One region of the Paenibacillus ihbetae genome, then DNA from elsewhere that is predicted to be linked to it. Evidence: riboswitches for the same ligand, from Rfam matches in the RefSeq annotation. Region 1 holds a riboswitch; each other region holds the start of a gene.
The links. A riboswitch is a leader RNA that binds a small molecule or an ion and turns the genes downstream of it on or off. The one in region 1 is predicted to bind cyclic di-AMP.
Positions count from the first base shown of each region.

Region 1 (4,234 bases):
GAATTCGAAGTGGAGCTGCCGAAGATTTTCGCGCGCATGGGCCGGACCGAGGATTTCGTCATGGCCGGCCAGTGGTTCCCCAAGATATCGGTATACGAGCCTGCAGGCACCCGGGGAAGAACCCAGGAAGGCTGGAATTTACATCAGTATCACGGCAATTCGGAGTTTTACTCGAACTTCGGCATCTATAGCGTTCGGATTCGTGTACCCGAGGACTATATCGTAGCTGCTACCGGGTTCCCGACCAAGCCTGCGCAGAAGGCGAACGGGGAGAAAATTTACCAATTCTACGCGGATGACGTACATGACTTCGCCTGGGCCGCCTCGCCGAACTTTGTGACGGCAGAAGAAGCTTACTCCGCTCCGGGCATTCCGGGCGTCCGGATCAAGCTGTACCTTGACCCTGCGCATAAGGATTTGAAGGAGCGTTACTTCGATACAGCCAAAACAGCGCTGTCCTCCTTCGGGAAATGGTACGGCTCCTATCCGTACTCCACATTGTCCATCGTTGTCCCGCCTTATTCCGGCAACGGCGCAGGCGGAATGGAATACCCGACGCTGGTCACCGCTTTCGGGGCCAATAACGACTCGCCCGGATATGAGCTGGAGCGGACCGTCATCCATGAAATCGCCCACCAATATTTCTACGGCATCGTAGCCAATAACGAATTCGAAGAAGCATGGCTTGACGAGGCTTTTGCTTCCTATGCCGAAGAGAAGGTCATGGAGAAACAGTACGGAATTACATCCAATACCGCAGCACAGGGGGCATCCATTACGTCACCTGAACCGCTTAAGATGGAGTCCTGGAAATACAGCTCGCATGAAAATTACGCACTCAACGTCTATACACGAGGCAAGCTGGTGCTCCAAGGCATCGAGCGGCAAGTCGGGTCCAAGACGATGGATAAAATCATGATGACGTACGCCAAAAAATTCCGCTTCAAGCATCCGACGACGACGGACTTCCAGAAGGTTGTTGAACAGGTTACCCAGTCCTCCTGGCAGTCGTATTTCGATCAATACGTTTACGGCAGCCAAATGGCTGACATCGCGATCGACCGGATCAAAACCAAGAACAAGGGGACGCAAACGCACCCCTGGTATGTTTCGACCGTAAACATCACGAGCAAGGGCGGCGATGTTACCGATGTGCCGATTGTGTTCGCTTTTGGGGATGGCAAGCTGGTTGAGCGAACATGGAGCGGCAAGAACGGCAAAGTAACTTATACGCTGGAATATCATACACCGCTCGCTTGGGTCATGGTGGATCCGAAATATACCATCATGCTCGAGAATAAACACATAAATAACTATATGAAGGCAGGCATGGATCCGAAGGTGGTTACACGCTGGAATCTGAGCATTACCAAGCTCGTGGAGACGCTGTTCGGCAGCATGTCGTGGTGAGGGGGGAGCACATGAAAAGCTATGCAGGCCAAGGCTGGGTCAGTGTTAAAGATCAATTATACGTGTCCATTCTTCTGTTCTTGTACCGTCTTCTCTGGGGCTACTGTCTGTACAGGCTCGTGAAATCCGCCGTCGTTCCGCTTCTGATGCGGTACCCGGATCCGGCTCCTAACGAGCTCAGCCGCCTCCTGTTCTTCTATGAGGGCGAAATGAGCTTATCGCTCAGCAATACGGTTCACACCTACGGCTGGCTCCTTGCGGCTCTGCTCCTCATCCGCATGGTGCTTACTCCGCTGATTCGCGCCGGCGTCTTCTACAATCTCCATCAGGAGGCCCGTGGGGAACGCGGTCTGTTCTTCTTCATCGGCATGCGGAAGCATTGGAAATCGGTGAGCGTATTCTATCTCATTGAGCTTGTTCTTACGGTTGCGCCGGGTTACTGGATCATTCCCAAGGTGCTTCCGGCACTGCTGGGCTCCATTCAGGAGCCTTCCCAGCTGCTCCGGGTGCTGCCATACGCGGCAGCCTGGTTTCTCTATACCTATCTTATTCGCATGGTGCTGCTGTATATGCAGTTCGGTCACACCGGGGAGTTCGGTATGATCACGTCCGCCATGGCGCTCATACGCAAGCTGGGGACCGCCGTCCTGTTATCCTTGACCGTCGGCGGAGCCGCATTCGTCATTCTCCTCCTGTTCAGCTCGGCCTCCCTGTTCTGGGCAGGTTTAATCGGACTAATCATTCAGCAGGCCTCCTATTTTCTGAACGGACTCTTCCAAATATGGGGAATTTCCTCCCAATATCATTTGTGGAGAGCGTCCGTCGCTTCAAATCCATAACGGTTCCAAAAGTTACATTTCGTTAACATCCATTCCTCGTTTAAATGTGGTAAAAAGGTTGTAACCGGAAGCGGAAACAGCCTCCGGAAAGGATAAATTTCGAACGTTGACTTCTTCATCCACCCGGAATCCTCACCGTTCCCCTCCTATATTTATACAAAATCCCTGTCCACATTGAAGTGGGACAGGGATTTTTGTTAAAAAAACATCTTTCCTCGTTTGCCAAAATGTTAATACTCTGCTAAAATAACGAATAGGTTAGTAACAACTTTGTCATTTTTATTGTAACTATTGTCATCATGTTAACATGTTGGAACGTCATATTGGGTTCATCAACATCTTTAAATGCCGAATTCCCGTCATCATACGGGAAGCGGGGGATCCGTTTTGGGTGAATTGATCTCGCTAGAGAGGGATCATAGGGGACCTTCAACCGAACCCTTAAGCTAACCTCGCAGGCAGTGGAAGGAGCTTTTTGTTTTGAAGAAGAAGTTAACAGCCATCTCTTTAGGCTTGGCCCTTGCGCTCACGATTGGAACCGGTAGCGCTTTCGCGGATTCCAAGTTGAATACCGTCATCAAACCAACCATCGGTGTATCTTATAAAACTGGCGGAACCACAACGAAAGGTTTCGATTGCTCCGGATTCACCAGCTATATTTACAAGAAGCTGGGCCTCACCTTGCCGCGCACTTCCGCAGCTCAATACAAGGTAGGTACCGCAGTATCGAAGAGCAACCTGAAGGCCGGGGATCTCGTATTCTTTAATACTTCCGGCAGAGGCGTTTCCCATGTCGGCATTTATGTCGGTGGCGGGAAGTTCGCCCATTCCTCCTCCTCGCGCGGCGTCATCGTAAGCCCGCTCAGCCAGAGCTACTATGCGAAGCGTTATGTAGGCGCGAAGAGAATCATGAGCCAAAGCTCGTACAAGTCCCTTGCTGTGAACTACAATTAATTGCCTGTACTGTAATTTGTTTTTTTTCGAATGTCCTAAAGCCCTGGAGCATGAGATGTGCCGATCTCACCCAGCGGCTTTTTTTCTATAATTTTTCGTCTATATCTCTATAACGTTTCAGACCATGGAAAAGTTCTATGTTTTTCGGAAAATCCAAAAATATTTTTTCACATCGCACACGCAAGGCCATAATAAGGCTATAGCCAATCCCGGCGCTTATATTATATTTACCCTTCCAGAAATAACCTAAACAGGGGGCCGAATAATACGTCGAAAATTTTCTTCAGCTTCAACAGCGTTTCCATCAGCGGTATAATTTTTTGCAATCCCGTTAAGCAGCATGTATTCACTCTCTAACGGAATTGTTTTGAATGAGAGGAGTATTCACATGGAGGCGAATTCGCCCTCGTTTCATACCGTGGTCATGCAAGAAGCCCATGCCGCTGAAATTTGCACCTGGTCTTATCTCCCGCCCTACAATATTTATGGCTTTCTTCCCTGGGAACAAATGAAGGGACTGGGGGTGGAATTCGGGGATCCCGACATTCGCCGCCAGCAATACCTGTCCGTTCTGGATGAGAGGAACCAGCTGTGGGGATTCGCACAGCTATTCCCTATGGCTGGGGTTACACGACTAGGTCTGGGCATGCGGCCTGATTGGTGCGGCCGAGGAATGGGTAAACGGTTCGTGCAGGCGATTGTAGATGAGGCGAAGCGGCGTAGGCCTTCGGATGAGATAGATCTTGAGGTGCTTACCTGGAACGAACGGGCCATCCGGACTTACCGGAAGACTGGCTTTTACATTGCCGATACGTACGAACGCCTGACGCCGACGGGCATGGCGCCTTTTTATTGCATGGTGCATGACCCTAAAGCCAATGAGGAATAGTAGTCTTGTCTATACGAAAAAGCACAATTTTGTGTACTTTTTATGAAGGCAAGCTGGAACATTGCTTTTTTTGTCACAACTGGCTATGATGTGTAAGGATGTTGGTTTATAATGAAGACAAGTGCAAAAGTGCAGTATACAT
Region 1 is NZ_CP016809.1:3,108,850-3,113,083, forward strand. It holds gene BBD41_RS13865 (M1 family metallopeptidase) at 1-1,410, shown strand, start outside; gene BBD41_RS13870 (hypothetical protein) at 1,422-2,249, shown strand; cyclic di-AMP (ydaO/yuaA leader) riboswitch at 2,586-2,725, shown strand; gene BBD41_RS13875 (C40 family peptidase) at 2,730-3,203, shown strand; gene BBD41_RS13880 (GNAT family N-acetyltransferase) at 3,592-4,092, shown strand.

Region 2 (4,234 bases), 560 kb from region 1:
GGATACGAGGGCGCTTGCGAAGCCGTATTCCAGAAGCAAATCCCAGCCCATCAGCCAAGCGAGTCCTTCCCCGAACGCGGAGTAGCTGTACGTATAAGCGCTGCCGGCCACCGGCACGGTAGATGCGAATTCGGCATAGCACAGTGCGCAGAAGGCGCATACGAGACCTGCCAGCAGGAATGACAGGATCAGTCCCGGACCGGCATGGGTGGCGGCCGTCACGCCGGTTAATACGAAAATTCCCGTCCCCACGATAGAACCGACGCCAAGGACGATCAAGTCCATGACGCCAAGCTGTTTTTTCAATGCGGAACGCACTTCTCCGCCTGTCAAAGACGGAATCGGCTTCTTGCGAAGCAGATTGTGTTTCAAGCTCATAAATGGAGTCTCCTAGATGTTTATTTAGATAGATTTCCCCGATGCATGACCCATCCATTCCGACATTATAAATAAAAATAAGATGCTTTGAAAGCCTTAGGCTGCCTGTCCCGAAAAAACGCCAACAGTGAAGGGGCCGGCGGGCCATGCGAGTACGCCTCCCTCCGGTTAAATACCCGCTCCCTTTCGCTTTAACTCAGAAGAAACAGCATCAGCCGCCTGTGATCGGATGCGGGATGCAAAACCGGGCGCAGAGGCAGAAAAAAGCCCGTCCCCCCCATGGGGGGCCGGGCTGCAGCTATTTCTTCAGATGATAAGGAACCGTCGTAAGAATAACATCCCGCCGGTACAGCAGATGAGCGCGAATGAGCAGGCTGGACTGGTTGTGCAGGAAGTTGTGCCACCCCTTCTTCGGAATGAACTGTGGAATGACGACCGTCACCTGGTAGTCCGACTCGCTGGCCTTGCGCTGTACCATGTCGATGAATTTGGTCAGCGGCGAGATGATGCTGCGATATGGCGAATGCAGCGTCACCAGCCGGACGTCCGGCTGCCACTTCTTCCATTTTTCCTCGAAGGCAATCTGGTCTTCTCGTTCGAAGTTCACGTAAACGGCGATAATCTGGTCGGCGGACAGCGATTTGGCATAATTGAGCGAGTTCTCCACCACATGCGTAATGCCGGCTACCGGTACGATAATAATGTTGCCCTCGATCGGCTTTGCCGGCTCGCAGGTCGTAATCCGGAGCTGATCGGCGACCGCTTCATAGTGATTCCGAATCCGGGTGAAGATCCAGATGATGAGCGGCAGAAACAGGAGCACCGACCACACCTGGGCGAATTTCGTGAGGAAAAAGATCAACGTTACCGCAAAGCTGATAACGGCTCCCGTCGTGTTAATGACCAGCTTGGGGAGCCAGCCTGGAGGCTTCTCGCGAAGCCACTTCACCATCATCCCCGTCTGCGACAAGGTAAACGGAATGAATACGCCGACGGCGTACAACGGGATCAGATGCTCGGTCTTGCCCTCGAAGGCCAGGATCAGCACGATGGACAGAAGACCGAGGATAATGATGCCGTTGGAATACCCCAAGCGGTCCCCCCGGACCGTGAACATCCGCGGGATGAACTTATCCTTCGCCAGGTTGACGGCCAGCAGAGGAAATGCCGAATACCCCGTGTTGGCCGCCAGGATCAGAATTAACGCCGTGGTCCCCTGGATGAAATAATACAGCGCGTTCCGGCCGAAGGTATGCTCGGCGATTTGGGAGACAACCGTCACCTCTTCGCTGGGACTGACCCCGTAATAATAGGCCAGGAAGACGATTCCCGAAAATAACAGGGCGAGCAGGGAGCCCATCGCGGCCAGGGTTTTGGCGGCGTTGTTCGGCGCAGGCTCCTTGAAGTTCGGAATGGCGTTGGATATGGCTTCAACCCCGGTGAGCGCGGAGCTGCCTGAAGCGAACGCCCGCAGGAGCAGAAACAGGCTCAGTCCGGCGACGGGCGTGCCGATCTTGGTGTGCAGCTCCGGCGAAGCGTGGCCGGTTGCGATATCGTAGAGACCGACGCCAATCAGAATAAACAAGGCCAGCACGAACAGGTAGACCGGATAGGCCAGGATCGAGGCGGATTCCGTCACGCCCCGCAAGTTCAGCACGGTAAGAAACAGGACGAACAGTACGGCGATCCCGACATTATAGGGACGCAGCTCGGGAAAAGCCGACGTAATCGCATCCGTACCGGCCGATACGCTGACCGCCACCGTTAGGATATAGTCGACGAGCAAGGAGCCTCCGGCAACGAGGCCGGGATACATGCCCAGATTTCGTTTCGACACGACATAGGCTCCGCCGCCCTGCGGATAGGAGAATATGATCTGTCTATAGGATAGGATCAATGCCAGCAATAGGACGAGCACGCCGATGGCGATCGGGATAGAATACCAATAGGCCGCGGCGCCGACGGTCATCAGCACCAGCAGAATTTGCTCGGGGCCGTAGGCGACGGATGACAAGGCATCAGACGACAAAATCGCCAGGGCCTTCGTTTTATTCAGCTTCTGATCGCCTAATTCATTGGACTTGAGCGGTCTTCCGATGAGGAAGCGCTTGATGGAAGATAACATCGTGTTCACCACCGATTCGATTTGGTTTTTGGGTCGTTTATCCCCCAGAAAAGCGTAAAATTATGAGCTTGGGTGAATGGTCAAGAGCCGGTCATGGGATGCATCTCCGTTTCGAATTTTCGATTTTTGGCATAGAAAAAACACAGGTTAGAGCCTGTGTTTTTTTGCACAAGTTCACAACCCTCCCATTAACGCCTACGAGGTTAGCTGTCGGATTCGGGCGCGAGAGTCGCCCTACCTGATGCCGCTCGGGACATGCCGCGGCTATTCAGGATTCACCCCATAGTATGGCTGCCGCTTCGGCAGGCATACGCTTCGGTTCCCCCGTTTTCCTTCCTGGAAATTCGGCGAATCAACTGTGAGATTCATATTGGATTTGAAATCTGAATAGTATATTACGCCTGCGGGATTCGATTGTAAAACGGCCTTTTGCCGCTATTTTCGGCAGAAGGGAGCCAAATGGATGGGACGTAAGCGATTACATGGGATACGGACTTTCGCGGGATCATTATTTTGCGGATTTACGCAATAAATCACTGTATGCGAAGATTTGGAAACTGAAAGCGCGGTAGGGAAAGCAGAAAACGCGGTGAGGGGAAGAAGGTAGGCGTGCAGATAAAAGAGGATGCTCCTATCGAAGAAGCAAGCCGAAGAGAGCATTCGCGGCCGCATCTTGAGCCGGCCGTAACGTAAATTCGCCATGCCGTATCTCGGGGGAGGAGATACAAGCATGGCGAATTTTTTGGGAGTGGTCCATGATATGGCGAGGAGGAGAAAGGGTCTGGGTTTCTCATCCTTGCTCTCGATAGAAATATACCCGGGAGGTCGAGCGCTGAATCACATCTTTAGAAAAAAATGTATGACTTTACGATGGGGCTGATTTTTTTTAAGATAAGGGGATATGATTGAGGCTGAAGCACAAGGGGGAGAGGACAAAGTGATTCATCAGGAATATGGCGTATTTCCGGCGGTTTGCCCGTTGGATTGTCCGGATACTTGCAGCCTGCTGCTGCATAAAGAGAACGGCAAAATCGTAAAGGTTACGGGCAACCCCGACCATCCGATCACGCAAGGCGCGATCTGCAATAAAGTCCGCAACATGGCTCACCGGGTCTACCATCCGGAGCGTGTGCTGTATCCGCTGCGCCGGACAGGCCCTAAAGGGGCCGGATTATTTGAGCGGATCAGCTGGGACGAGGCGATCCGGGAAATCACGGACCGGTACAAGGCGCTGATTGAATCGGATGGCCCTGAAAGCATCCTGCCCTACAGCTTCTACGGCAATATGGGCATCTTGAGCGTAGACGGCATGGACCGCCGTTTCTTCAACAGGCTGGGCGCCAGCAAGCTGAAGCAGTCCATCTGCAATTCGGCCGGAAACGAAGGCTGGAAATCGGTCATGGGCTTCAACGGGGGAACGGTCCCCGAAGATACGGTGAACGCCGATGTCATCATCGTCTGGGGCGGGAATATCGTCAGCACGAATATGCACCAGGTGGTGCTGGCTGAAAAAGCGCGAAAGCGGGGCGCGAAGGTCGTCGTCATCGATGTTCACAAAAATCAGACCGGCCAATGGGCGGACTGGTTCATCCCGCTGCATCCCGGCACGGATGCCGCGCTTGCCGTCGGGATCATGCACGTCCTGTTCCGCGACGGGCTGGCGGATGAAGCGTTCATGGAGCGTTATACGATCGGTCATGAGGAGCTGCGGGAGCATGTGAAGACGTATAC
Region 2 is NZ_CP016809.1:3,671,869-3,676,102, forward strand. It holds gene BBD41_RS16275 (amino acid permease) at 1-378, opposite strand, end outside; gene BBD41_RS16280 (APC family permease) at 677-2,503, opposite strand; cyclic di-AMP (ydaO/yuaA leader) riboswitch at 2,681-2,863, opposite strand; gene BBD41_RS16285 (molybdopterin-containing oxidoreductase family protein) at 3,405-4,234, shown strand, end outside.
Region 2: linked by a shared signal. The riboswitch ahead of BBD41_RS16280 (APC family permease) and the one ahead of BBD41_RS13875 (C40 family peptidase) in region 1 are both predicted to bind cyclic di-AMP.

Region 3 (4,234 bases), 930 kb from region 1:
GAACTTACCGGCAGGGGACAGCTCACTTGTAAGTCCCATAGACAACCCGGTTGTACTAAAGGCTGAGGTTGCTTCAAAGAGCACCTCCAGAAAATGCTCCTCCAGCATTCCTTCGGATACCGTGAGCAGGAGGGCAACCACAAGTACGGCTACCAACGAACTCATGACCACTGCTAGTGCCCGCAAAACCGTTTCAATCGCAATTTTGCGCTGGAAGGCATGGACCTGACCACCGCCACGGAAGGTTTGGATGGTTGCCAGTATGAGTACCACAAGCGTGTTGATCTTGATGCCTCCTCCCGTTCCGCCTGAGGCTGCTCCGATAAACATCAGAATGATGATAATAAACTGGGAAGCCGCCAGCATGCTGCTGATGTCAATTGTGTTAAACCCGGAGCTTCTTGGAGTCATGCCCTGGAAGAATGCTGCGAGCACCCGCTCGCCTCCGTTCAAATTCCCGAACGTAGCCGGATTCCAGCTTTCCAGTATGAGAATGGCTGCAAACCCGAACACGAACAGGATACCCGTTCCAAGAATGACAATCTTGGAGTGAAGGGACAGCTTCCTCCAGGAGCGCTTGCGGAAGAGATCGACGACGACTATGTACCCGAGTCCGCCAATAACAAAGAGCATAACAATCGTTATGTTGACGACAGGATCGCCGACGAAGGAGGAGAGGCTGTCTGACCACAGGGCAAAACCGGCGTTGTTAAAGGCAGAGACGGAATGAAAAAGCCCATAATAGAGCGCTTGTCCCCAGCCGAGCTCATGCCACCGAATGGCAAGGAGAATTGTTCCGAGCGTTTCAAAAGCAAATGAGATCAGCACCATATACAGGGATAGTTTGACCAGTCCCTGTGCCGATGTGGAGTGGGTCGTTTGCTGGATCAAGAGGCGCTGCTTTAACCCGATTCTTTTCCCCAAGACGATGGCTACCATGACACCAAAGGTCATAAAGCCCAATCCCCCGACTTGAATCAGAATCATAATGATGACTTGACCTAAAGTCGAATAGACGCTCCCAGTATCCACGACAACTAGGCCATTCACGCAGATTGCGGATGTGGCTGTAAATAATGCATTCAGCAACCCTACGGATGTACCGCTAGTAGAAGACTGAGGAAGCGCAAGGAGCAAGGTGCCGATTAAGATTAAGATGGTAAATACGATCAGGATGAGCTGAGGGGGGCTCATATTGTTTTTTTGCTTGTTGATGAACATTTCGAATCTGCTGGGGATGGATTGATGGTTCGTTGGGTTACTGCCCATAATCCTTCTCCAGGCCAAGGGGGGGCGATGCTTGACTTAAGAAAAACGAAGCGTCTACGACTTTCCCCTGACTTATCTTTAAATAGTTAAATCCCCGATCCGTTTTTATACGTAACAAGCCGGTTTCGAAATCCGTGTTCAGTTCCTTGAAGAACAGCCCCTCAGCGACAACTTCCCCGTCGTCTTCACCTTTACGGATCAGATATTGGCCATTTTTGCTGACAACCGTAACCGGAATTCCACGCTCGTGAGTCTCCACGATGTGTTGATCCATTCGCTGTACAGCAACGATGTGCAAATCCGTCTCGCCGATTCGATTAAGCAGCTCATTGACGAATGAACCCTGTGTAATTTCCTGCCACCGTGTTTGGCCGGATTGTCCGATGATCAGCTGCGTTATCTGATACTGCTTGGAGGTTTCGGCGATAATATCCGAAGCTTTTTGACGGTTATGATTAGGCTTGGTGATAAACGTAGCGCCATATTCGTCACAGATCGTTTGCCAAAGGGCCATAAACTTCTCTTGTTCGAGATCGAGTTCATCCGCAGCCATGGGGATGACGCTCATAACATAGAGGGGACATTGCAGAAGTCTGGCAAGCTCGCCGCCTCTCCGAATCAGTCGTTCGCCGTTTGGACCATAATAAACACACACCATAATTTTCTCGTGATGTATCATGAATGCATCTGCTCCTTTCTAATCAAGCGGCTTGAGTCTTCCGGACCCAAGGAAAAAAGCCCGGTAGCAGAGACAATCTGCTTCCAGGCTTTGGACTGTGTTCCGAATAAACAAGTCAAAGTTGCACGGGCGTTATCTCTCGAGACGCTGACGAGGTTAGCTGTCGGATTCGGGTCTGAGAGTCCCCGTTCTTTCCGCCTTGGAAAGAATTCACCCCTGAAGCCGTTAGCGGCTTCTCTGGTTCCCCCGCTCCCCAAGTGGTGGGGATTAAGCGATCAATAATATAAGATTATCGAAGTATATACTAAGCTAGGTAAATCTAAATGTAAACCTTGATCCCGAAGTCTCATGTGACGTTATTGAAACGATGCAGCTTAATCTATACTTAGGTATTTACGCGATTTCCCTCGCGAGGTTTCGGACTTTTCAATAATTATTCGATCTTGCTCTAATTAGTTATTCGGTCTCCTTGACGGGATTCGACAGCTTAAGCTTGCTAACCAACGGTTTTATCGTCAGCCCCTGTGCAAGAAGCGAAAACAGGACGACGCTGAATGTAAGGACGAGGATATCGTCGCGCCCTTTGAAGGAGGCGGGCAGGCTTAGCGCAAGTGCAATCGATAAGCTCCCTTTTAAGCCGCCCCAATTCAGGAGAGCTTTCCAGGATGACGGAAAATTCCGCAGGAAGCTCAAGCTGGTATAAACAGCGACCGTTCTTCCAATCAGCACGATAAGGATGGAGGTGATAATCAGCGCCCATTTATCCGTGAAATCAATATGCTTGATTTCAAGGCCGATCATAAGGAATATCAATGAATTGGCAACCAGGGTAATGACATCCCAGAACGAGTTGATATTCATCTTCGTGGTTTCGGACATTCCGATCCGGCTGCCGTAGCTGCCGAAGATCAAGCCGCTTACGACGACGGCGATAACACCCGAGACATGAAAGTGCTCGGCAATAAAGTAGCTTCCGAAAAACAGCAGCATCGAAAAGGCAATCTCCAGCGGATAATCGTCATAAAAACGAATGAGCTGCGAGAACAGAAAGCCGAGGATGGCTCCAATCGCAATCCCGCCCAAGCTAAATTGAAGAAAGAGCCAAATGCCGCTGCCTATGCCTGCCCAGCCCATCTCTATATATGAAAGCAAGTATACCGATGAAATTTGAAATAACACGACGGCGATGCCGTCATTAAAAAGCGATTCCCCTTCGATAATGGTCACCATTTTCTTGGAAACGCCAAGGGATTTGAAGATGGAGATCACGCTAATCGGGTCCGTTGCGCTCATAAGCGCTGCAAAGGTAAAAGCAACAGGTAAAGGCAGTCCCATGATGCCATACATCGCCAGAGCGATAATAAGGAAAGACAAGAAGGTGCCGCCGATCGCCAGGGCAGCCACTGGCTTGCTCTGTTCCCGTAAGTGTGAGAAAGGAAGCTTTAATGTGGCGTCTCCAAGAAGGATAGGCAGAAACAAGGAGATGATGATCGCCTGGAATACATTTGATTGCGTAATAAAGGTTTCGGCTTCGTCCAGCACGGGAATATGCAGCAATCCAAGCAGCAAACCTACTACGACGAGTGCAATCGAATAGGGTTGGTTTACTTTTTTGGCAAATGCGATAACCCCCATCGATATCGCAAGTAAAATTAACAATTGAACGAAGACCTCATTGAAATGATGCATAGAACACCCCTCGCCTCAGGATATTTGTTCCAGTAATTGATTGTACCCGAATCCGGACGATTCGCCAAACCAAAATAATGGGGAGACCGGTCCTTAGCTAGATATTATCCATCGAAATGAGGAAGGGAATGCATAAGATGTTTATTCGTTGTTCAAAACATAGGGGAACCATTGATCGATTGAGGAGATGAGCGTATGAATGAGCTATGGAATGATCTGTGGAATGAGGTATGGAAGTCCCTTGCTTTAATTATTTTTGGAATGCTGGTGCTCCGCATCTCCGGCCGAAAATCAATCTCTCAAATGACCGTACCCACAACCATTACGATGATTTCGATCGGAACGATTATTGTTCAACCGATCGCTGATGAAAACTTAGTTCTGACCCTTACAGCGGCTCTGGTCTTTATTCTGGTTCTCATCCTTGTCGAATTTATGCAAGTGCGTTGGAGCCGGTTTGAGAAGTGGATAAAGGGACCAGCCGTTATCGTTATAGAGAATGGGCAGCTTCAATTGCAGAATATGAAAAAGCTGAGGTTAACCGTAGATGCGCTTGAGATGAAATTGCGGCAGCAGGGGATATCCAAACGAAATGAT
Region 3 is NZ_CP016809.1:4,039,508-4,043,741, forward strand. It holds gene BBD41_RS17905 (TrkH family potassium uptake protein) at 1-1,269, opposite strand, end outside; gene BBD41_RS17910 (adenine nucleotide alpha hydrolase family protein) at 1,259-1,948, opposite strand; cyclic di-AMP (ydaO/yuaA leader) riboswitch at 2,080-2,232, opposite strand; gene BBD41_RS17915 (cation:proton antiporter) at 2,405-3,637, opposite strand; gene BBD41_RS17920 (DUF421 domain-containing protein) at 3,833-4,234, shown strand, end outside.
Region 3: linked by a shared signal. The riboswitch ahead of BBD41_RS17910 (adenine nucleotide alpha hydrolase family protein) and the one ahead of BBD41_RS13875 (C40 family peptidase) in region 1 are both predicted to bind cyclic di-AMP.